Regions from separate parts of the Enterobacter sp. MG-EB028 genome, predicted to be linked through region 1. Evidence: predicted binding sites of a transcription regulator. Region 1 holds the regulator's gene; each other region holds the start of a gene.

Region 1 (7,408 bases):
TGCAGCGTAATAATCTTATGTAGGGCGGGTAAGCGCAGCGCCACCCGCCGAGGGGGGAACGTTAGTCTTCGTCGAACCCGGCGTTAAACAGCGCAATTACCGCCGCCAGGGCTTCCTCTTCCTGAGGACCGGTGGCTTCTACCTCAATCTGACGCCCTTTGGCGGAGTCCAGCATCAGCAGCGCAATCACGCTGTTGGCTTCCGCTTCGGTGCCTTCGTCATTACGCAGCAGCACTTCTGCATCGAAACCCTGCATCAGCTCAAACAGCTTCATCGCCGGGCGCGCATGCATGCCCAGCTTATTGGTGATCTCAACGGTTTGTTTTACGGTCATGTTTTACGTTTTTCCAGCGTGCGATGACGGGACTGAACGTTCTTACCGCGCGAGCGGAAATAGTCGGCCAGCTGTTCGGCGATGTAGACCGAACGATGTTTACCGCCGGTACAGCCAATCGCCACCGTCAGGTAGCTACGATTGTTTGTCTCCAGCATAGGTAACCATAGCTCAAGGTAGCTTCGCGTCTGGTAGATAAAATTGTGAACTTCTGTGTGCCGGTCGAGGAACGCCGCGACGGGTTTATCCAGGCCGGTCATTGGACGCAGTTTGGGATCCCAGTGCGGGTTCGGCAGGAAGCGCACGTCGAAAACATAGTCCGCATCAATCGGAATACCGTGCTTAAAGCCGAAGGATTCGAACACCATCGTCAGTTCGCGCTCGCGTTTGCCCAGCAGGCGGGTACGCAGCATTTCCGCCAGCTCGTGGACGGACATCTCTGAGGTGTCGACTATCAGATCGGCTCGGGAGCGCAGCGGCTCCAGCAGATCGCTCTCTTCATCGATTGCGCTCTCCAGCGAGAGATTCTTGCTGGATAGCGGGTGCAAACGACGGGTATCACTGTAGCGGCGGATCAGGGTATTGCGGTCGGCATCAAGGAACAGCAGCTGAGGCGAGAACGCGTCAGGCAGGTTACTCATTGCCTGTTCGAAGATCTCCGGGGATTCGGGCATGTTACGCACGTCGATACTGACGGCGGCGGAGGTTTGTCTCTCCGCTAGCGTGCGTGCCAGATCGGGCAATAACACGACCGGCAGGTTATCGACGCAGTAAAAACCCATGTCTTCCAGCGCACGCAGGGCGACGGATTTTCCCGACCCTGAACGACCGCTGACAATCATCAGCACCATGTTCCGTTTCTCCTCAGGACAACAGATGTGAAGGCCATCACCTGGTTATGCGTCATCCTGATTGCCTTCTGCTTCAGTGATAATTTGATAAAGCTCTTCATCACTTTGGGCCGAGCGCAGTCGACGGCAGATGGTTTTATCCGCCAGACGTTTAGCAACCAGCGAAAGCGTATGCAGATGGGTCTTGGTCTGGTCGGCAGGCACCAGCAGCGCGAAGAGGAGATCGACGGGCTGGTTATCAATGGCGTCAAAAGCGATTGGCGTTTCCAGCTGCACAAACACACCGACGGCACGCAGGGTGTCCTCTTCCAGCTTGCCGTGCGGGATCGCGATACCGTTGCCGATACCGGTACTGCCCATCTTTTCACGGGTCAGAATCGCTTCGAACACCACCTGCGGCGGCAGGCCCAGCTGTTTTGCAGCCAATTCACTGATGATCTCCAGCGCACGTTTTTTGCTCTGGCAGTGAACGGCACTGCGGGTACATTCCTGGTTAAGGACATTGCTCAGTTGAAGAGCGGAATCGTTGTTTATCATAATTTCACCTAAGCGCTAACTGTACAAATGGCCTGTTGTGTTTCACAACAGGCCGTCCTGCACCCGTTAACTGCCCGGACAATTAGTGTTGTTTCAGTTTATCTTTATGTTTATTGAGCTGTCGCGCAAGCTTGTCAATCAAGCCGTCGATAGCCGCGTACATGTCCTGCCCTTCCGCACTGGCATGGAGCTCACCCCCGTTTACATGCAGGGTCGCATCCGAGATATGAGTCACTTTCTCCACTTTTAACACAACGTAGACCTGGTTGATCCTTTCGAAATACTGTTCAAGTTTCGCGAACTTAGCGTTCACGAAGTCACGTAAGGCCTCAGTAATCTCGACGTTGTGTCCTGTGATATTGAGCTGCATAGTGTCTTCCTTATCGGTTGTGTCAGACCAGCTGTTTACGCTGGTTAGACGGCGGAATGGATAAAGACTCTCGATACTTCGCAACAGTACGACGTGCCACCATAATACCCTGATCGGACAGCATGGTGGTCAACTTACTGTCACTTAGTGGCTTCGCGGGGTTCTCCGCGGCGATCAACTTCTTCACCAGTGCGCGAATCGCCGTTGACGACGCTTCGCCGCCGCCCTCGGTGTTCACATGGCTGGAGAAGAAATACTTAAGCTCAAAAATACCGCGCGGACTGTGCAGATACTTCTGCGTGGTGACGCGGGAAATGGTGGATTCATGCATCTCGACGGCCTGGGCGATATCCGCCAGTACCATCGGTTTCATATACTCTTCGCCCTGCTCAAAGAATGCCTGCTGCTGTTCGACGATGCAGCGGCTCACGCGCAGCAGGGTATCATTCCGGCTCTCCAGGCTCTTGATCAACCATCGCGCTTCCTGAAGATTGCTGCGAATATATTGATTGTCGGAGTCGTTGCGCGCGCTGGTGCACATAGAGGCGTACTGCTGGTTGATTTGCAGGCGAGGGATGCTGTCAGAGTTCAGTTCAACGACCCAGCGGTCATTGTGTTTTCTGACCAGCACGTCCGGGATAACGTACTCGGGTTCGCTGGTCTGGATCGACTGACCGGGACGCGGATCGAGAGACTGGATCAGATTTACCGCCTCTTTCAGCACCTCTTCCTTCAGGCGCGTCACGCGCATCAGGGTGCGGAAATCGTGGTTAGCCAGAAGATCCAGATGATCGCTGATGATTAAGCGCGCCTCGTCGAGCCACGGCGTCTCTTTGCTGAACTGAGAAAGCTGGATCAGCAGACAGTCGCGCAGGTCCTTCGCGGCCACCCCGACCGGATCGAAGCGCTGGATGCGTTTCAGTACCGCTTCAATCTCCTCAATCTCAATCTCTTCATCGCCCATGCTTTCCAGAATGTCGTCCAGCGTGACGGTCAAATAACCGGTGTCATCAACGGCGTCGACAATCGACGTGGCAATGGCGCGGTCGGTATCGGAGAAGGGGGTAAGCTCTACCTGCCACATCAGGTAATCCTGCAGCGACTGGGTGGTTTCGCCCTGGTAGACCGGTAGCTCGTCGTCCTGGTAGTCTGCACGCGTGCCGGAAGGGGTGCCGGCGGTATAGATTTCATCCCAGCTGGCATCCAGCGGAAGCTCGTCCGGCATCTCTTTTTGTTCGAGTGCATCCGCGGTGTCGAGCGCTTCTGTATCCTGTGACTGCTGGGTGTCTACCTCGTCATGAAGATCGGCTTGCTCCAGCAGGGGATTGCTGTCCAGCGCCTGCTGGAGCTCCTGCTGAAGTTCTAACGTGGACAGCTGCAACAGGCGAATTGCTTGCTGTAGCTGCGGCGTCATCGCCAGCTGTTGGCTGAGCCTTAATTGCAAACCTTGCTTCATGTTCAGAGCATTTTTCTCCGGTTCGGCGTTACGTTACCTCTACCCTATCAGAGTCTGAAGTCTTCCCCAAGATAGACGCGCTTAACATGATCGTCTTCGAGGATCTGCTGCGGCGTACCGTGGGCGATCAGATTGCCCTGGCTCACGATATATGCGCGTTCACATACCGCCAGCGTTTCACGAACGTTGTGGTCGGTGATCAGCACGCCAAGCCCGCTGTCACGCAGATGCTCGATAATGCGTTTAATGTCGATAACGGAGATTGGGTCAACGCCCGCAAATGGTTCATCCAGAAGGATAAACTTCGGATTGGCGGCCAGCGCGCGCGCAATCTCAACACGACGGCGTTCCCCCCCGGACAATGCCTGGCCCAGGCTGTCGCGCAGGTGCTCGATGTGAAACTCTTCCATCAGCTCGTTGGCGCGATCCTGACGCTGTTCGTTGGTCAGGTCGTCGCGAATTTGCAAGACCGCCATCAGGTTATCAAAGACGCTCAGACGACGGAAAATAGAGGCTTCCTGCGGCAGATAGCCGATGCCACGGCGCGCGCGCGCGTGCAGCGGCAGCAGGCTGATGTCTTCATCGTCAATAATAATGTTGCCGGCATCGCGCGGCACAATACCAACCACCATGTAGAAGGTGGTGGTTTTACCCGCACCGTTCGGGCCAAGCAGGCCCACAATTTCGCCGGAGTTGACGGTCAGACTGACATCTTCTACGACACGGCGGCCTTTGTAAGCCTTCGCGAGATTTTTTGCAGTTAATGTTGCCATAGCGAATTAGTTACTCTTCTTCTGTGCCGGGGCCTGGCCCTTGCCTTTGTCCTGCAGCTGCGACGGAACCAGCACGGTGGTTACGCGTTTGCCTTTCTCGCTGGAGGCCTGCATTTTTTGCTCTTTAACCAGATAGGTAATCTGGTCACCGGTAATATTGCTGTCCAGCTGTTCCAGATAGGCGTTTCCGGTCAGGATGACCAGATCCTTCGCCAGCTCATAGTGCATATGCGAGGCGTGGCCCTTCACCGGCTTGCCGTTGTCCTGCATCTGGTAGAAGGTGGCCGGGTTGCCGTAGCCATCAATGATCTCTTTGCCCTGCTCGCCGCCCGGACGGGTAACGACCACCTTATCGGCATTAATTTTGATGGTGCCCTGCGTCATGACGACGTTACCCGTGAAGGTAACGACGTTACCCTGCATATCGAGAGACTGGGTGTCGGACTCGATATGGATCGGCTGGTCGGTATCGCCCGTTACAGCAAGCGCGGGGAGACTGGCCGCCAGCATCGCGCTGGCGATAATTACTTTAAGGCTGAGTTTGTTTGTTTTGAATTTCATAGGAGGTTCTAACCTTTTCAATCAGCTCGGCGTTCTTGCTGCGTAAGTTCCCGCGCATTCTTAAACCGCTGGAATTAAATGTTGTGCCATACAGTGTGACCAGATCCTGCGACGTCACGTCCTGGGTTACCAGGTTGATCTGGGCATTATCCGTCGTAATTTTTCGCAGTTGCGAGTCAGCGGTCAGGGCGTTGACTTCAACGTGGCCATACAGATAAAGCATACGATCATTTGTCAGTTTGGCCCGATCTGACTTAATTGACCATGTCGGCACTTTGTCTTTATCGAATGTGGTCATGACAGGTTGGGTAAACCACGAAACGCCGTCATCGGAAAAGTATTCAACATGCTGGGCAATCAGGCGATAGTTCAGCGCACCTTCCGGGCTATAGACCACGGTGTCGCTGTGATCGCTTTTATAGGTTGGATCGTTATTGTTGACCACTTCCGTTTGCGTATCGTCGCGATCGGCAAGGTTCACGCCAATCAATACCAGTGCGACAAGCGTAAGCAGAATGATAACCCAACGTCTGGTTTTACTCATATCGATTGCCCTTTGGCCTCATCAAGCTTGCCCTGCGCCAGCAGAAGCAGATCGCAGACTTCACGGACGGCACCCCGGCCACCGTTGATGCAGGTAACGTAGTCAGCGCGCGGGATCAGTAGCGGGTGAGCATCAGCAACCGCGATGCTGAGACCGACTTTAGCCATCACCGGCCAGTCAATCAGATCGTCCCCGACGTAGGCCACGTTCTCCGGTGCGATAGCCAGTTTACCCAGTAAATCGTTGAACGCTGCCATCTTATCGGATTGACCCTGGTAAAGATGGGTAATCCCTAAGGTTTCACAGCGGTCTTCTACCAGTTTAGCTTTTCGTCCGGTGATGATAGCAACCTCGATACCCGAAGTGAGCGCACAGCGGATACCGTAGCCGTCGCGAACGTTAAACGCTTTCAGCTCTTCACCATTATTGCCCATGTAAATCAGGCCATCGGAAAGTACGCCATCCACATCCAGAATGAGCAGACGAATGTTTTCCGCCTTTGCCATCATCTGGGTACTGACCGGACCATAACAGGTTGCAAGGGATGCACCCGCATTACTCATTGTCTTATCCTTTATTACACTACGCCAGCGCGCAGCAGATCATGCATATGTACCACACCCAGCAACTGGTCGCCATCGGCAACCATAACGGAGGTGATATGGCGGGACTGCATCAGGTTCAGCACATCCACGGCCAGCGTTCCCGGACGCACGCGGATGCCACCGGGCGTCATCACGTCGGCAATGCCAAGCGTGCGGACATCTACACCCATGTCGAACACGCGACGCAGGTCGCCATCGGTGAAGATCCCCTGAATTTTCATCAGATCGTCGCACACGACCGTCATACCCAGATTCTTGCGGGTGATTTCCAACAGCGCATCACGCAGGGAGGCTTCTTTACTGACGTGAGGGATCTCATCCCCGGTGTGCATAATATCGTTTACCCGCAGCAGCAGCTTGCGCCCCAGCGCGCCGCCCGGGTGGGAAAGCGCGAAATCTTCCGGCGTAAAACCGCGGGCTTCGAGCAGCGCCACGGCAAGGGCATCGCCCATGACCAGCGCAGCAGTTGTGCTGGACGTCGGCGCCAGGCCCAGCGGACAGGCCTCTTTCGGTACTTTAACGCACAGGTGAATATCGGCCGCACGCGCCATGCTACTTTCCGGACGGCTGGTCATGCAAATCAGGGGCACCTGCAGTCGCTTCAGTACGGGGATCAGCGCCAGAATTTCATTGGACTCCCCGGAGTTGGACAGCGCAATAACGACATCCTGCGGCGTGACCATCCCCAGATCGCCGTGCGCGGCTTCCCCAGGGTGTACAAAGAAAGACGAGGTTCCGGTGCTGGCAAATGTTGCTGCCATTTTGCGTCCAATGTGGCCGGACTTACCCATCCCCATCACCACGACTTTGCCGGCACAGTAGAACATCTTCTCACATGCCAGACTAAAATCCTGATTAATGTACTGATCTAACTGCGCCAGACCTTCACGTTCAATCTCCAGAACCTCTTTGCCTGCTTTCTGAAAGTCAAAACCCGGCTGCAATTCTATTTGCGACATAATGCGTTTCCGTTTACCCAGAGAGAAGAGGCGAGAGCCAGTACAGCATCGCCATCCATACGATAAATCCACCCGTCAGCAGCGCGCCTGCGCCTTTGCCGATCTGTCGTTGCCGCCGCCAGCAAAGCAGGGCAAATATCACGCTGACCAATAACATCACGCCGTAGTCGCGCGAGAACGCCAGGGGATTAAAGGGCCCTGGCGTAATCAGGGCCGGCAGGCCCATCACAATGGCGATATTGAAAATGTTGGAACCGATGATATTACCAATGGCGATGTCATCTTCCCCTTTACGCGCCCCCGCAATGGCGGTGGCCAGCTCAGGCAAGCTGGTGCCGATAGCAATAACCGTCAGGCCGATCGTCAGCTCGCTCATGGCAAAATAGTTTGCCAGCACCGTCGCGTTATCCACGACCAT
Region 2 (7,408 bases), 1.7 Mb from region 1:
GATTAATGCCTAAAAACGTACCGACATTCAGATTATTCTACCCATCGGACCACTTTCATTTCTGCGTTATACTCTGCCTATCTTTCGCTGCGGCGTTTACTGAGGACAACTATGAGTCAGGCACTGAACAATCTGCTGACATTACTGAATCTGGAAAAAATTGAGGAAGGACTCTTTCGCGGACAGAGCGAAGACCTGGGCTTACGTCAGGTGTTCGGCGGGCAAGTCGTCGGACAAGCATTGTACGCTGCAAAGGAGACTGTCCCTGCAGACCGTCTGGTGCACTCATTCCACAGCTATTTCTTACGCCCTGGCGACAGTGCTAAACCGATCGTGTATGACGTTGAAGTTCTGCGAGACGGCAACAGCTTCAGCGCTCGCCGCGTGGCGGCTGTTCAGAACGGTAAGCCGATCTTTTATATGACCGCCTCTTTCCAGGCACCGGAGCCGGGGTATGAGCATCAGAAAGTGATGCCGCCAGCACCGTCGCCTGACGAACTTAAGTCAGAGACCGATATCGCCCGCGCGCTGGCGCATCTGCTTCCGCCGCAGGTCAAAGAGAAGTTTCTCTGCGATAAGCCGCTGGAGATCCGCCCGGTTGAGTTCCATAACCCAATGAAAGGCCATACCGCCGAGCCGAAACGCCAGGTCTGGATCCGCGCCAACGGTACCGTGCCGGAAGATTTCCGCGTGCATCAGTATCTGCTGGGCTACGCGTCAGACTTCAACTTCCTGCCGGTTGCACTACAGCCGCACGGCGTTGGCTTCCTTGAAAAAGGGATGCAGGTCGCGACCATCGATCACTCCATGTGGTTCCATCGTCCGTTCAATATGAACGAGTGGCTGCTTTACAGCGTGGAGAGTACCTCAGCGTCGAGCGCTCGCGGGTTTGTGCGTGGAGAGTTTTATACTCAGGACGGCGTGCTGGTCGCTTCTACGGTGCAGGAAGGGGTAATGCGTAATCGCGGTTGATGTTGTGCGGCCTGATGCCCTCACCCTGCCCCTCTCCCACAGGGAGAGGGAATACACACTAAAAACGGTAACCAAAGGTTACCGTTTTTCTGTTTATCAGGCGTTATACGCATTCTCGCCGTGGCTGTTGACGTCCAGACCTTCGCGCTCCTGCTCTTCTGGTACGCGCAGACCAACCGTCATATCCGCCAGCTTATAGCCGATGAAAGCGACAACGGCAGACCACACCACGGTGATAGCAATACTTTCCAGCTGCACCAGCACCTGATGAACCATCGTCACGCCTTCAGCGTAGCCCACGCCACCGAGCGATTTCGCGGCAAAGATACCGGTCATGATACAGCCGACGATGCCGCACACGCCGTGCACGCCAAACACATCGCATGGGTCGTCAACGCGCAGCACACGTTTCAGTGCGGTGACGCCCCACAGACCCGCAAGGCCCGCGACCAGACCCACCAGCAGCGCACCGCCTACGCCGACATAACCACACGCAGGGGTGATACCAACCAGACCGGCAATCGCACCTGAACAGGCACCCAGCAGGGAAGGTTTACCGCGTACCGCCCACTCGCCGAATACCCAGGAGAGAATCGCACCCGCCGTGGCCACAACGGTGTTCACGAAGGCCAGCGCGGCGATTTCGTTTGCTGCACTGGCGGAACCGGCGTTGAAGCCAAACCAACCAAAGTAAAGGATAGCCGTACCGGTAAACACCATCGGCAGATTGTGCGGTTTGAACGCCTCTTTACCGAAGCCCACGCGTTTGCCAATCAGGTACGCCCCCACCAGACCCGCTACCGCGGCGTTGATGTGAACAACGGTACCGCCCGCGAAGTCCAGCGCGCCGTGCGTTGCCAGCAGACCACCGCCCCAGACCATGTGCGCAATCGGCACATAGGAGAGGGTCAGCCAGACCACCACAAAGATCAGGACGGCAGAGAAACGAATGCGCTCCGCCAGCGCGCCAACGATCAGCCCGACGGTAATGCAGGCGAACGAGCCCTGGAACGCAACGTGAATATACTGATAGAAACTGCCCATCAGCGCGGTCAACTCAATATTTTTCAGCATCACCCAGTCGAAGTTACCAAAGAAGGCGTTGCCGGTGCCGAAGGCCAGCGAGTAGCCGTAAACCACCCACAGCACGCAGACCAGCGCGAACGTCACGGCAACCTGCGTCAGCATGGAGAGAACGTTTTTGCCGCGGATCAGGCCGCCGTAGAACAGCGCAATGCCCGGGATAGACATGAACAGTACCAGCGCGGTGCTGATCATCATAAAGGCGTTATCGGCCTTGTCAGCCACGGCAGGGGCAGCCAGCGCCAGGCCCGGCAGCAGTGCCAGCGAACCCAGACCCGTTTTAAGTGTTGCTATCTTCATTTTCTCGATCCCTATCACTGTGTGCCAGGCGTTATTTACAGTGCCGCTTCGTCAGATTCGCCGGTACGAATGCGAATGACGCGCTGCAGTTCGGCAACGAAAATTTTGCCGTCGCCAATTTTGCCGGTGTAGGCCGCTTTGCTAATCACATCAATCACTTCATCAAGCTGATCGTCAGCAATCGCGACATCAATTTTTACTTTTGGCAGAAAGTTAACGCTGTATTCCGCCCCGCGGTAAAGCTCGGCATGACCCTTCTGACGACCAAAGCCTTTCACTTCGGTGACAGTCAGTCCCTGAATACCCATTGAAGACAACGCTTCACGCACGTCTTCGAGTTTGAATGGTTTGATTACCACCGTAACCAGCTTCATAGATCCCCTCCAGTCAGAATTCGGTAATGGCCGCAGCTCACGCAGAAGGTATTGCAAGGGGTGTGCCAGAAATGAAAACGAGGGGGAAAAGCGGTGCGACGAGCGTTACGCCGTCTTCATTAACGAACCGGCGAAAAAAAACGCACCATGTCGGTGCACGGTGCGTTTCAGTATTGCACCAACAGGAATGACTGTTAGCGCGTTGCTTTGTTTTGGTGCATCAGGCGCTGAGCGACTCTTCCTCACGCACGCTGGCGGCCAGCTCTTCGCCCGCAAGCTGAAGCTGGTACATCTGCCAGTAGCGTCCTTTAGCTTCCAGCAGTTCACGGTGCGTGCCGCGTTCCACGGCTTGTCCCCGGTGCAGCACCAGAATGGTATCGGCATCGACAATGGTGGAAAGGCGGTGGGCAATCACCACCAGAGTCGTATGATCGCGCACGGCGGCCAGCGCCTGCTGGATGGCCTGCTCAGTGCCGGAGTCAATGCTGGCCGTCGCTTCATCCAGAATCAGCACCTGCGGGGTTTCGATCAGCACCCGCGCCAGCGCGAGAAGCTGCTTTTGCCCCACGGAGAGGTTGTTCCCCTGCTCGCCCAGCTTCGTATTGATCCCATCGCTAAACCCACGCGCCAGTTCTGCCAGCTGCACTTTTTCCAGCACGTCCCAGACCTGCTCCTGGGTATAGTCCCGCCCCAGGGTCACGTTAGCGTAGAAGGTATCGGCCAGAACGACCGGATCCTGCTGCACCATCGCGACGCCTTTACGCAACACGTTGTGGCTGAGAGACGCGAGCGGGCGTCCGTCGAGGCGAATTTCGCCTTGCATGACCGGGTAGTAGCCCATCAACAGGCTGGCAAGCGTGCTCTTGCCGCTGCCCGTATGACCTACCAGCGCAACAAAACCGCGCGACGGAACATCCAACGTAATGTCCTGCAACACCAGCCGGTCTTCGCGATAGGCAAACGAGACGTTATCAAAGGCAATATCCCCGCTTTGCAGAGGTCGCTCATCATTGCCGTAGGCCTGGCGCGGTCTGTCCATCAGCTCAAACACGCGCTCACCGGCGACGACCGCCTGCTGCAGCATCGATTGCTGGGTAGTGAGCTCGATCAGCGGCTCGTTAAGACGTCCGAGATAGCTAATAAAGGCGTACAGCACGCCGACTTCGATCGTACCGCTTGAGCTCAGCCCAAAGAGCATCAGCAGCCCGCAAAGCACCAGCGCAGAGAAAAGGCTGAGCAGCGGACGGAGCAGGAAACCGTCCAGGCGCAGCGTCTGCATACGCGCCATGTAGTGCGAACGGCTGGCTTCCCCCATCCTCTCGCCAAAGCGGGCCTGCTGGCGGAACTGCTGGATGACGCTCATGCCGTTAATCACTTCGTTGAAACCATCGTTGATGTCGGCCAGATAGGCGCGAACCCGGCGCACAATCGGCGTGCTGTATCGCTGGTAGATCACCATCACGATCAGCACCGCCGGGAAGATGGTAATCGCCACCAGCGCCATGCGCCAGTCGAGGCTGAACATCGCCACCAGCATCGCGCCAATCAGCGCCGCGCTGCGTAACACCGTCGCGACCACGGTGACGTACAGATCGCGGATCACCTCGGTATCGTTGGTCACGCGCGAAATCACCTGCCCGACCGGCTGGATATCAAACTCACTGAGCGGCTGGCGCAGCGCCGCGTCCATCACATCCGTGCGCAGCTGCTGAACGACGCCCACGGCGGCACGGTTGAACAGCAGCGACTGAGCATAGTGCAGCCCTGCCGCCGCCAGCTGCAGGCCAACGTAGGCCACGCCTAAGCCCGCTACCAGACCCAGCGGGAGATAGCTTTTGGCGACCATGTTGTCGATAAAATAGCTGATGAGCAGCGGGCCGCTCACCTCAGCAATCGCCGCAATCCAGAGTAAAAGCACGGCCACGGAGAGCGGTTTACGCCACGGCGAGCCGTAAGCCAGCAGACGTTTGAGCGTCGGCCACATCGTTCCGAGCTTACGCATTGGCGGCCTCCTCATCCTGTTCCGGCGCATCGTCCAGCGCCGCCTCAAGCTGTTGATAGCGATACATATCGCGATACCAGCCCGGCTGTTCGACAAGGGCTTCATGCTGCCCACGCTGGGCAATGTGCCCGTGCTGTAAGACCAGAATTTCGCTGGCCTCAGTGAGCGCTGACAAACGGTGGGCGCAGATAATCACCGTGCGGCCGTCGCCCCACTGGCGCAGGTTATGCAGAATCTGATGCTCGGTACGGCCGTCCACGGCGGAAAGCGCATCGTCCAGGATCAAGATTTCAGCATTCAGCAGCAGCGCGCGGGCAATCGAGATCCGCTGTTTCTGCCCGCCGGAGAGCATGACGCCACGTTCCCCGACTTCCGTTTCATAGCCCTGCGGCAGGCGCAAAATATCGTCATGTACGCTGGCTAAGCGCGCCACGTGTTCGATCTCTTCCTGCGTCGCCAACGGATGACCAAGAGCAATGTTATTCGCCACGGTGTCCGAAAATAAAAACGGCGTCTGGCTGACGACCGCCAGGCGACCGCGCCACTCGTCCAGCAGCAGGTTCGTCAGGGAGATATCATGGAAACGAATATCGCCCTCGGTGACGTCAAAGTGGCGCTGCAGCAGAGAGAGAACGGTACTTTTACCGGACCCCGTTGGGCCGCAGATGCCCAGCATCTGGCCCGGCTGCAGCGTAAAGCTAACGTTCTCCAGCACCGGATGTTCCGTTTGCGGATAGACAAATTTACGAACGTCGACGTTCATGACACCGCGCCCTTCCGGCACCGCTTCGCTGCCGTCATTGACCACCGGGGCTTCGGCCAGCATGGCGCGAATGCGGCTGTAGGCGGCGCTGCCGCGCTCAACAATGTTAAACATCCAGGCCAGCGCCAGCATCGGCCAGATCATTAGCCCCAGATACATCGCAAAGCTGGTTAATTGCCCCAGGGTCAGCGTGCCCTGCACCACCATCCAGCTCCCGCCGCCAATGGCAAGCAGGTTTGCCATGCCGATTGCGATATAAATCGTCGGGTCAAACCGGGCGTCAATGCGAGCTACGCGCATGTTTTTCGCCCCCGTGTCTGCCGCATCGGCGGCAAACAGCGCGGACTGTCGGTCTTCCAGGCCAAACGCTTTGATCATGCGGATGCTGGTCATGCTCTCCTGGGTGCGATCGTTCAGAGATGAAAACGCCGCCTGCGCCAGCTTGAAGCGCTCGTGCAGCTGTTCGCCGTAGCGATTGATCGCCAGCGCCATCAGCGGCATCGGCAGCAGGGCAAGCAGGGTCAACTGCCAGCTGATCTGCGTGGACATGACGATCAGCACCGCGCAGCCCATCACCAGCGAGTCCACCAGCGTCAACACCCCTTCCCCGGCGGCAAAAACCACGCGATCGACGTCGTTAGTCGCGCGAGCGATAAGATCCCCGGTGCGGTGGCGGAGATAAAACTCAGGATGCTGTCGGCTCAGCTGGCGGTAAAAATCTTCGCGCAGCTCAACGGCCAGCTGATAGGACGCACCAAACAGCAGCACGCGCCAGACGTAGCGCAGGAGATAAACAATGACCGCCGTCAGCACCAGCGTGCCGACCCACATCAACACCCGTGCGGTGGTGTAATGCTGTTCAGTGACGCCATCCACGACGTAGCCCACCACCTTCGGCGGGATCAGCTGCAAAATGGCAATGATAATAAGCAGGGCGACTGCACCGAGGTAGCGTTGCCACTCCCGACGAAAGTACCAGCTTAATTGGGCAAATAATCGCACGCGGTTTGTTCCTGAAGGTATTTTACGAAGTTATTCAATGGGTAATGCTGTGGTGTACTTTATCTGTTCCATGGCGAAGCTTGAGGTGACGTCCGACAAGCCCGGGACGCTGTTCACCAGCCGCTTGTAGAAGTCATCATAGCGCTTCATGTCAGCCACCTGGACGCGCATCAGGTAATCGTACTCGCCGGCCATACGCCAGAAGCCGAGCACCTCGGGCATCTCAGACACCTGAGTGACGAAGCGGCAATACCACTCGCTGCTGTGGTGTTGAGTTTTTATCAGCACAAATGCCGTCAGCCCAAGCCCCAGTTTTTCGGGATCGAGTAACGCGACGCGGCCCAGCAGAATACCGTCATCTTCCAGCTTTTTTAGGCGCTTCCAGCACGGTGTGGTGGTCAGATTAACGGCATCTGCCAGCGCCTGCAAAGAGAGGGTACAGTCACTTTGCAGCAATGAAAGGAGCTTGCGGTCAATTTTATCTAGCATACCCACCTCACAGAGAAAATTTTTCTCCCTTCATTCTATTTTAAAGGCCAGATAGCAACAATTTTTTCTGTGCTTTTCGCTATGCTGGGCACAAAATGACAAACGGATAACTACGATGAATAGCACCTGGGTTAAACATGCCATCAGTGAAATCAATGCCGATTATCAGCGCTCGGCGGATACGCACCTGATTCGCCTTTCCCTGCCGGGATTTGACGGTATTCAGCTCTACCTGAAGGATGAAAGTACCCATCCTACCGGTAGCCTGAAGCATCGCCTGGCGCGCTCCCTGTTTTTATACGGTTTATGTAACGGCTGGATTAAAGAAGGCACCACCATCATTGAATCCTCATCTGGTTCAACGGCGGTGTCCGAAGCCTATTTTGCCCGCCTGCTGGGCCTGCCGTTTATCGCCGTGATGCC
Region 3 (7,408 bases), 540 kb from region 1:
TGAGGTCACGCCGAAAGGGCGTCTGTTGATCCGTAACATCTGCATGTGCTTTGACGCGTATCTGCGCCAGAAAGCGCGACTACAGCAGTTCTCGCGGGTGATTTAAATCGCAAAAGCACGAAACGTAGGCCGGGTAAGGCGAAGCCGCCACCCGGCTTTTACGTTCAACCCCGCTAGCTAAACAGCCCCACCAGCGCCGCACACAAAACAGCCGCAACGGCGGTTTGTGGCGTGTGGCTTTCAACTGCTCCGCTAGAGAGCATATTGACTAATGTTTCCAGCATGATCTCCACCCTCGATTTCCGGGCACGATCATACAAAACTCATCGGAACAGTAAAGCGCAAAATAACGGCAATTTGCGCTCAATTAATAACCTTTACACTTCGGGGAATCTTACTCCATTCCCAGCTCTTTAAGCTTGCGCGTCAGGGTATTACGTCCCCATCCCAGCAGGCGAGCGGCTTCCTGCTTATGGCCCTGCGTATGACGAAGCGCGGTGGTCAACAGCGTACGCTCCATCTCGGGCTGAGCCTCAGACAGCAGGTTTTGATGACCGGAACGCAGCGCGCGGTCGGCCCACTGCGCCAGCAGCGTCGCCCAGCTGTCCGGCAGCGCGTGTCCGGTACTGCTTTCTGGCGCGGTGGCCTCAAACAGCTCGGCCGGTAAATCCTGAATCAGCACTTCCTGTCCGGCGGCCATCACGGTTAACCAGCGGCAGGTATTTTCCAGCTGACGGACGTTGCCCGGCCACGCCAGGCGGGTGAGGGCGGCATCGGTTTCCGGGTGCAGCTGCTTGGCTTCCACGCCCAGCTCGCGGGCGGCAACCTGCAGGAAATGACGCGCCAGGCGGGGAATATCTTCCCGACGCTCGCGCAGCGGCGGCAGATGAACGCGAATGACGTTCAGACGGTGGAATAAATCCTCACGGAATTTCCCCTCCTGCACGCGCAGCTCCAGGTTCTGGTGCGTCGCGGCGATAATGCGCACGTCCACCTTCACCGGCGCATAGCCGCCCACGCGATAAAACTGCCCGTCGGCCAGCACGCGCAGCAGGCGGGTCTGAACGTCCAGCGGCATATCGCCGATCTCGTCCAGGAAAAGCGTGCCCCCGTCAGCCTGTTCGAAGCGCCCCTGGCGAATGGTATTCGCGCCGGTAAATGCCCCTTTTTCATGGCCGAACAGCTCGGATTCAATCAAATCCTTCGGGATAGCCGCCATATTCAGGGCGATGAACGGCGCTTTTGCCCGTGGGCTATGGCGATGCAAGGCATGCGCCACCAGCTCTTTACCGGTTCCCGATTCACCGTTAATCAATACGCTGATGGACGAGCGGGACAGACGGCCAATAATGCGAAACACGTCCTGCATCGCCGGCGCTTCGCCGATGATGTCCGTCGTTGGCCCAAAATCGGGCGCGTGGCGCGGCTGTTGCTGCTCCTGGTAGTGGCTAATCGCGCGCTCAACCAGCGCCACCGCTTCGTCGATATCAAACGGTTTGGGCAGGTAATCAAACGCCCCTTGCTGATAGGCGCTCACCGCGGCATCCAGATCGGAGTGCGCGGTCATTATGATGACCGGAAGCATCGGGTGGCGTTGTTTGATCTGCTTTAACAGCGCCAGCCCGTCCATGCCCGGCATACGGATATCCGAAAGCAGAACATCTGGCGTTTTGGTGGTGAGTGCGTCGAGCACTTCGCTGCCGCTCTCAAACGTCGTGCAGCTTAATCCTGCCCCTGTGAGCGCGCGTTCAAGCACCCAACGGATGGAGCTATCGTCATCGACTACCCAGACTATCCCTCGTTGCATAAACGTCACCTTTATTTTTTAATCGGCAGGAAAACCGAAAACTCGGTATGTCCCGGCCAACTGGTAAATTCAATTTTTCCGGAGTGCTGATCGATCAAGCTGCGGGCGATAGATAAGCCCAGACCCGTACCGCCTTCGCGCCCGCTTACCATCGGGTAGAACAGGGTGTCCTGCAGATGCGCAGGAATACCGGGACCGTTATCCTCAACGTCGATACGGGCCGCCAGACGATAGCGCACGCCGTGCAGCGTGAGCTGGAAGGCGGTGCGGGTGCGTAAAATAATCTCGCCGCCTTCCGGCCCCAGCGCCTGCAGGGCATTGCGCACAATATTCAGCAGTACCTGCTCAATCTGATCGGGGTCATGCGCCAGTTCCGGCAGGCTGGGGTCGTAATCACGCACCAGCGTGACGTTCTCCGGCAGTTCCATGGAGACAAGCTTCACCACCCGTTCAGCCACTTTATGAATGCTTTCTGAAACGTGCATGCCGGGTTGCTGCGGCCCAAGAAGACGATCAACCAGGTTACGCAGGCGGTCCGCCTGCTCAATGATGACGTTGGTGTACTCCGCCAGCGCAGGGTCGGGCAGCGCTTTGGTCAGAAGCTGTGCCGCGCCGCGTAACCCACCCAGCGGGTTTTTGATTTCATGCGCCAGACCACGCACCAGGTCACGGGCGGCAATTTGCTGCGCATGCTGCAGCTGTTCCTGGCTCAGGCGACGCTGGTTATCCATCGGCGCCATTTCGAGCAGGATCATTCCCTCGGGAAGTCGTTGCGCGGTAAGCGACAGAATGTGCGAGCGCCCGTCGATCACCAGCGTCACTTCGTTATCGGTAAACCCCTGGCCGGCCTGCAAGCTTTCCTGCATCAGGCCAATATTCAGCGAAAAATAGCTCAACAACTCAGGAAGCGGGGTGCCAAACAGTTTGCGTGAACTCTGGGCGAGCAGCTGTTGCGCCGCCGGGTTGGCGTAATGGACGGCCAGCTCGTCGTCGACCAGCAAAATACTGTTAATTAAAGAATTGAGGATCTGCCCAGCATCGGGCAGCGTGCCAGTTGCCATTCAGCAGTCTCCTGGAGTAGTTGCACTATTTTAGTGCAGTATAGCGGTTTCGGCGTAAAAAGCGCGTGAGATCAGGTTGTTGGTGGAGAAAAAAGCCCATCCGGAGATGGGCTAAAAGTTTCCACGGCAACTACCCCCGGCGCTTTTCACGCCGGGTAAAACAACTAAATTAAACGCTGTAGTACAGTTCGAACTCAACCGGATGCGGAGTCATACGCACGCGGTCGTTCTCTTCAGTACGCAGAGCGATGTAGGCATCGATAGCGTCGTCAGTGAATACGCCACCTGCGGTCAGGAACTCGCGGTCTGCGTCCAGCGCCTGCAGGGCTTCTTCCAGAGAACCCGCAACCTGTGGGATCTCTTTCGCTTCTTCTGGCGGCAGGTCGTACAGGTTTTTGTCCATCGCTTCGCCCGGGTGGATCTTGTTCTTGATACCGTCCAGACCGGCCATCAGCAGTGCTGCGAAGCACAGGTATGGGTTAGCCGCTGGGTCCGGGAAGCGCACTTCGATACGACGCGCTTTCGGAGAAGCTACCACCGGGATACGGATAGAAGCAGAACGGTTACGCGCAGAGTAGGCCAGCATTACTGGTGCTTCGTAGCCCGGGACCAGACGCTTGTAGGAGTTGGTGGTTGGGTTCGCCAGGGCGTTGATCGCTTTAGCGTGTTTGATAACACCACCGATGTAATACAGCGCCTGCTCGGACAGACCAGCGTATTTGTCGCCAGAGAACAGGTTGGTACCGTTCTTGGACAGAGACATGTGGCAGTGCATACCGGAACCGTTATCGCCAAACATTGGTTTTGGCATGAAGGTCGCGGTTTTACCGAAACGGTGCGCAACGTTGTGCACAACGTATTTGTAGATCTGAATTTCGTCCGCTTTTTTGGTCATGGTGTTGAAGCGGGTTGCCACTTCGTTCTGACCAGCAGTCGCCACTTCGTGGTGGTGCGCTTCAACAACCAGGCCCATCTCTTCCATCACCAGACACATGGTGGAACGGATGTCCTGTGCAGAGTCGACCGGAGGAACAGGGAAGTAACCGCCTTTCACACCAGGACGGTGACCTTTGTTACCACCTTCGTATTTGGTGGAAGAGTTCCATGCACCTTCGATGTCGTCGATAGCCACGTGGGAACCGGAAATAGAGGCACCGAAGCGGATGTCGTCGAACAGGAAGAACTCTGGCTCTGGCCCGAACAGAACGGTGTCCGCGATGCCGGTAGAACGCAGGTACTCTTCAGCGCGTTTAGCGATAGAACGTGGGTCGCGGTCGTAGCCCTGCAGCGTGCCTGGCTCGAGGATGTCGCAGCGGATGATCAGGGTTGGTTCTTCGAAGAACGGATCAATGACCGCAGTGGTTGCGTCTGGCATCAGAACCATGTCGGATTCGTTAATGCCTTTCCAGCCACCAATGGAGGAGCCGTCAAACATTTTGCCTTCTTCAAAGAATTCGGCGTTCACCTGATGAGCAGGGATTGTGACGTGCTGTTCTTTACCTTTGGTATCGGTGAAGCGCAGATCAACAAACTTCACTTCATGTTCGTTCAGCATCGTCAAAACGTGTTCAGCGGACATACTTAACTCTCCAGATTGGTCATTGTCGTCGTGGTAACGAGGTCTTCAATTTCTGTTTGTACTGGCTGTTGCCATGTATTTTTTATAAAGCGAAATCTGTGCCAACTTTTAAAACACCCCAAAAAGGCGTTATCATGCGCACCATAGTGCAAAAGGGCTGCACCATGATGGATTTGTTGCACCAGTATAGTGCTTCATTGTGAACATTGAGCACCATATTGGTGCAATTTACGTTAAAGTGCCCTTTTACCGCTCCGTGAAAGCGATCACAAAGCATCTCTGCAATACTTGTTTGCGGGGGATGTTTGTGATCCTGTTTTGTAGTGCGATTAATCCGTGTACAATAACGCGCTATTTCTAAATGCCTGAGGCAAAGTTGTGATCGAAAATTTGCGTAACATCGCCATCATCGCGCACGTTGACCATGGTAAAACTACCCTGGTTGATAAGCTGCTGCAGCAATCCGGTACGTTTGATGCACGTGCCGAAACCCAAGAACGCGTGATGGACTCCAACGATTTGGAGAAAGAGCGTGGGATTACTATCCTCGCGAAAAACACCGCGATTAAATGGAATGACTACCGTATCAACATCGTTGATACCCCAGGGCACGCCGACTTCGGTGGTGAAGTTGAACGTGTAATGTCCATGGTAGACTCCGTTCTGCTGGTCGTTGACGCAATGGATGGCCCAATGCCACAGACGCGCTTCGTGACCAAAAAAGCTTTTGCCCATGGTCTGAAGCCAATCGTTGTTATCAACAAAGTTGACCGCCCTGGCGCGCGTCCTGACTGGGTTGTTGACCAGGTATTCGACCTGTTCGTTAACCTCGACGCGACCGACGAGCAGCTGGACTTCCCTATCGTTTACGCTTCTGCACTGAACGGTATCGCAGGTCTGGACCACGAAGACATGGCTGAAGACATGACCCCGCTGTATCAGGCGATTGTTGACCGTGTCCCTGCGCCAAACGTTGACCTGGAAGGCACCCTGCAGATGCAGATCTCCCAGCTCGACTACAACAACTACGTTGGCGTTATCGGCATTGGCCGTATCAAGCGCGGTAAAGTGAAGCCTAACCAGCAGGTCACTATCATCGATAGCGAAGGCAAAACCCGTAACGGTAAAGTCGGTAAAGTACTGACTCACCTGGGTCTTGAGCGTATCGAGAGCGACATCGCTGAAGCGGGCGACATCATCGCGATCACCGGTCTGGGTGAACTGAACATCTCCGACACCATCTGCGATCCGCAGAACGTCGAAGCGCTGCCAGCCCTGTCCGTTGATGAACCAACCGTTTCTATGTTCTTCAACGTCAACACCTCTCCGTTCTGTGGCAAAGAAGGTAAGTTCGTTACCTCTCGTCAGATCCTTGACCGCCTGAACAAAGAGCTGGTGCACAACGTTGCGCTGCGCGTTGAAGAAACCGAAGACGCTGATGCGTTCCGCGTTTCTGGTCGTGGTGAGCTGCACCTGTCTGTTCTGATCGAAAACATGCGTCGTGAAGGTTTCGAGATGGCGGTTTCCCGTCCGAAAGTTATCTTCCGCGAAATCGACGGCCGTAAACAAGAGCCGTTCGAAAACGTCACGCTGGACGTTGAAGAGCAGCACCAGGGTTCTGTGATGCAGGCGCTGGGCGAGCGTAAAGGCGACCTGAAAAACATGAATCCAGATGGCAAAGGCCGCGTACGTCTCGACTACGTGATCCCAAGCCGCGGCCTGATCGGCTTCCGTTCTGAGTTCATGACCATGACCTCCGGTACCGGCCTGCTGTACTCCACCTTCAGCCACTACGACGACGTTCGTCCGGGCGAAGTGGGCCAGCGTAACAACGGCGTGCTGATCTCCAACGGTCAGGGTAAAGCGGTTGCGTTTGCGCTGTTCGGCCTGCAGGATCGCGGTAAGCTGTTCCTGGGTCACGGTGCTGAAGTTTACGAAGGCCAGATCATCGGTATTCACAGTCGTTCTAACGACCTGACCGTAAACTGCCTGACCGGTAAGAAACTGACCAACATGCGTGCGTCCGGTACTGACGAAGCAACGGTTCTGGTTCCGCCGATCAAGATGACGCTGGAGCAGGCTCTGGAGTTCATCGATGATGACGAACTGGTAGAAGTGACGCCACAGTCAATTCGTATCCGTAAGCGTCACCTGACCGAGAACGATCGTAAACGTGCTATGCGCGGTGCGAAAGAAGACTAATACGGTCAATCCGTAGTAAAAAAAGCCGCTGATCCCTCAGCGGCTTTTTTATTAGAACGAATACCGTAACCCCAGGCGGATTCGGTACTGCTCCCGGTTGTAGTCATTCCATCTATCCAGCCACTGTAATTCGAGGTACGGCAGCCAGTTTCTGTCGATCTTATAGCTGAATTTATTGGTAATTTCCCAGTGATGATCTTTGCCATTTTTGCTGTGGTAATCATTCACCCGCTGGAAAAAGTGCGGTTCAAAGGTGTAGAAAAACGCATCCGTCACTTTGAAATTCCAGTAGTTGGCAAATTCGTGCGTGTCGTTTTTATCCATCTGCCCGTTATAGTCCGGCGTATCGTAATTGTTATGGTTATAGCGATAGCGGAACGTCAGATTAAACCAGTCCGTAAATTTGTAGTTGGTATCTAAATAAACTGCGCCACCGGACCCCGCGCTGCTGTCGTTAATCAACCCGCCGGGCTGGAAGGTGAGTTTGTCGGTCGGTTTAAAGAGCGGATACCACCCCTCTATTTCGTTATAGCTGTGCTTAAGCTCATCCCATTTGCCCACGTTATAGGCGTTGGTAAACATCAGCCCCGCGCCCATATCGAAGTTATAGCCCGCACGCAGGATCACCTCGTGCAGCTCAGAAGCCGTATTGTAGGCTTCGCGGGTTTCGACATAGGCCCCGGCAAATACCGGGCAGGACACAGACGACACGATCAGTACAGTGATGATTCTTTTCATAATTTGTCCATGTATCAGGTA

Evidence for each region. The regulator sigma-54, encoded in region 1, starts transcription at its own class of promoters, with help from an activator protein. The targets are predictions, from matches to a motif close to GTTGGCACANNTTTCGCTNT.
Region 2: a site for sigma-54 is predicted at 2,780-2,799, ahead of glnK (P-II family nitrogen regulator). Genes of this name have one in related genera too.
Region 3: a site for sigma-54 is predicted at 4,534-4,553, ahead of glnA (glutamate--ammonia ligase). Genes of this name have one in related genera too.

What each region holds. Positions count from the first base shown of each region.
Region 1 is NZ_CP195079.1:4,262,529-4,269,936, reverse strand. It holds gene mtgA (monofunctional biosynthetic peptidoglycan transglycosylase) at 1-23, shown strand, start outside; gene npr (PTS phosphocarrier protein NPr) at 62-334, opposite strand; gene rapZ (RNase adapter RapZ) at 331-1,185, opposite strand; gene ptsN (PTS IIA-like nitrogen regulatory protein PtsN) at 1,231-1,722, opposite strand; gene hpf (ribosome hibernation promoting factor) at 1,805-2,092, opposite strand; gene rpoN (RNA polymerase factor sigma-54) at 2,115-3,548, opposite strand; gene lptB (LPS export ABC transporter ATP-binding protein) at 3,596-4,321, opposite strand; gene lptA (lipopolysaccharide ABC transporter substrate-binding protein LptA) at 4,328-4,882, opposite strand; gene lptC (LPS export ABC transporter periplasmic protein LptC) at 4,851-5,426, opposite strand; gene kdsC (3-deoxy-manno-octulosonate-8-phosphatase KdsC) at 5,423-5,989, opposite strand; gene kdsD (arabinose-5-phosphate isomerase KdsD) at 6,004-6,990, opposite strand; gene ACR42C_RS20215 (calcium/sodium antiporter) at 7,004-7,408, opposite strand, start outside.
Region 2 is NZ_CP195079.1:1,120,122-1,127,529, reverse strand. It holds gene tesB (acyl-CoA thioesterase II) at 112-972, shown strand; gene amtB (ammonium transporter AmtB) at 1,069-2,355, opposite strand; gene glnK (P-II family nitrogen regulator) at 2,391-2,729, opposite strand; gene ACR42C_RS05200 (SmdB family multidrug efflux ABC transporter permease/ATP-binding protein) at 2,950-4,731, opposite strand; gene ACR42C_RS05195 (SmdA family multidrug ABC transporter permease/ATP-binding protein) at 4,724-6,496, opposite strand; gene ACR42C_RS05190 (Lrp/AsnC family transcriptional regulator) at 6,527-6,985, opposite strand; gene ACR42C_RS05185 (PLP-dependent cysteine synthase family protein) at 7,101-7,408, shown strand, end outside.
Region 3 is NZ_CP195079.1:4,806,631-4,814,038, reverse strand. It holds gene hemN (oxygen-independent coproporphyrinogen III oxidase) at 1-106, shown strand, start outside; gene ACR42C_RS22770 (YshB family small membrane protein) at 174-284, opposite strand; gene glnG (nitrogen regulation protein NR(I)) at 395-1,807, opposite strand; gene glnL (nitrogen regulation protein NR(II)) at 1,819-2,868, opposite strand; gene glnA (glutamate--ammonia ligase) at 3,038-4,447, opposite strand; gene typA (ribosome-dependent GTPase TypA) at 4,826-6,649, shown strand; gene ompL (porin OmpL) at 6,701-7,387, opposite strand.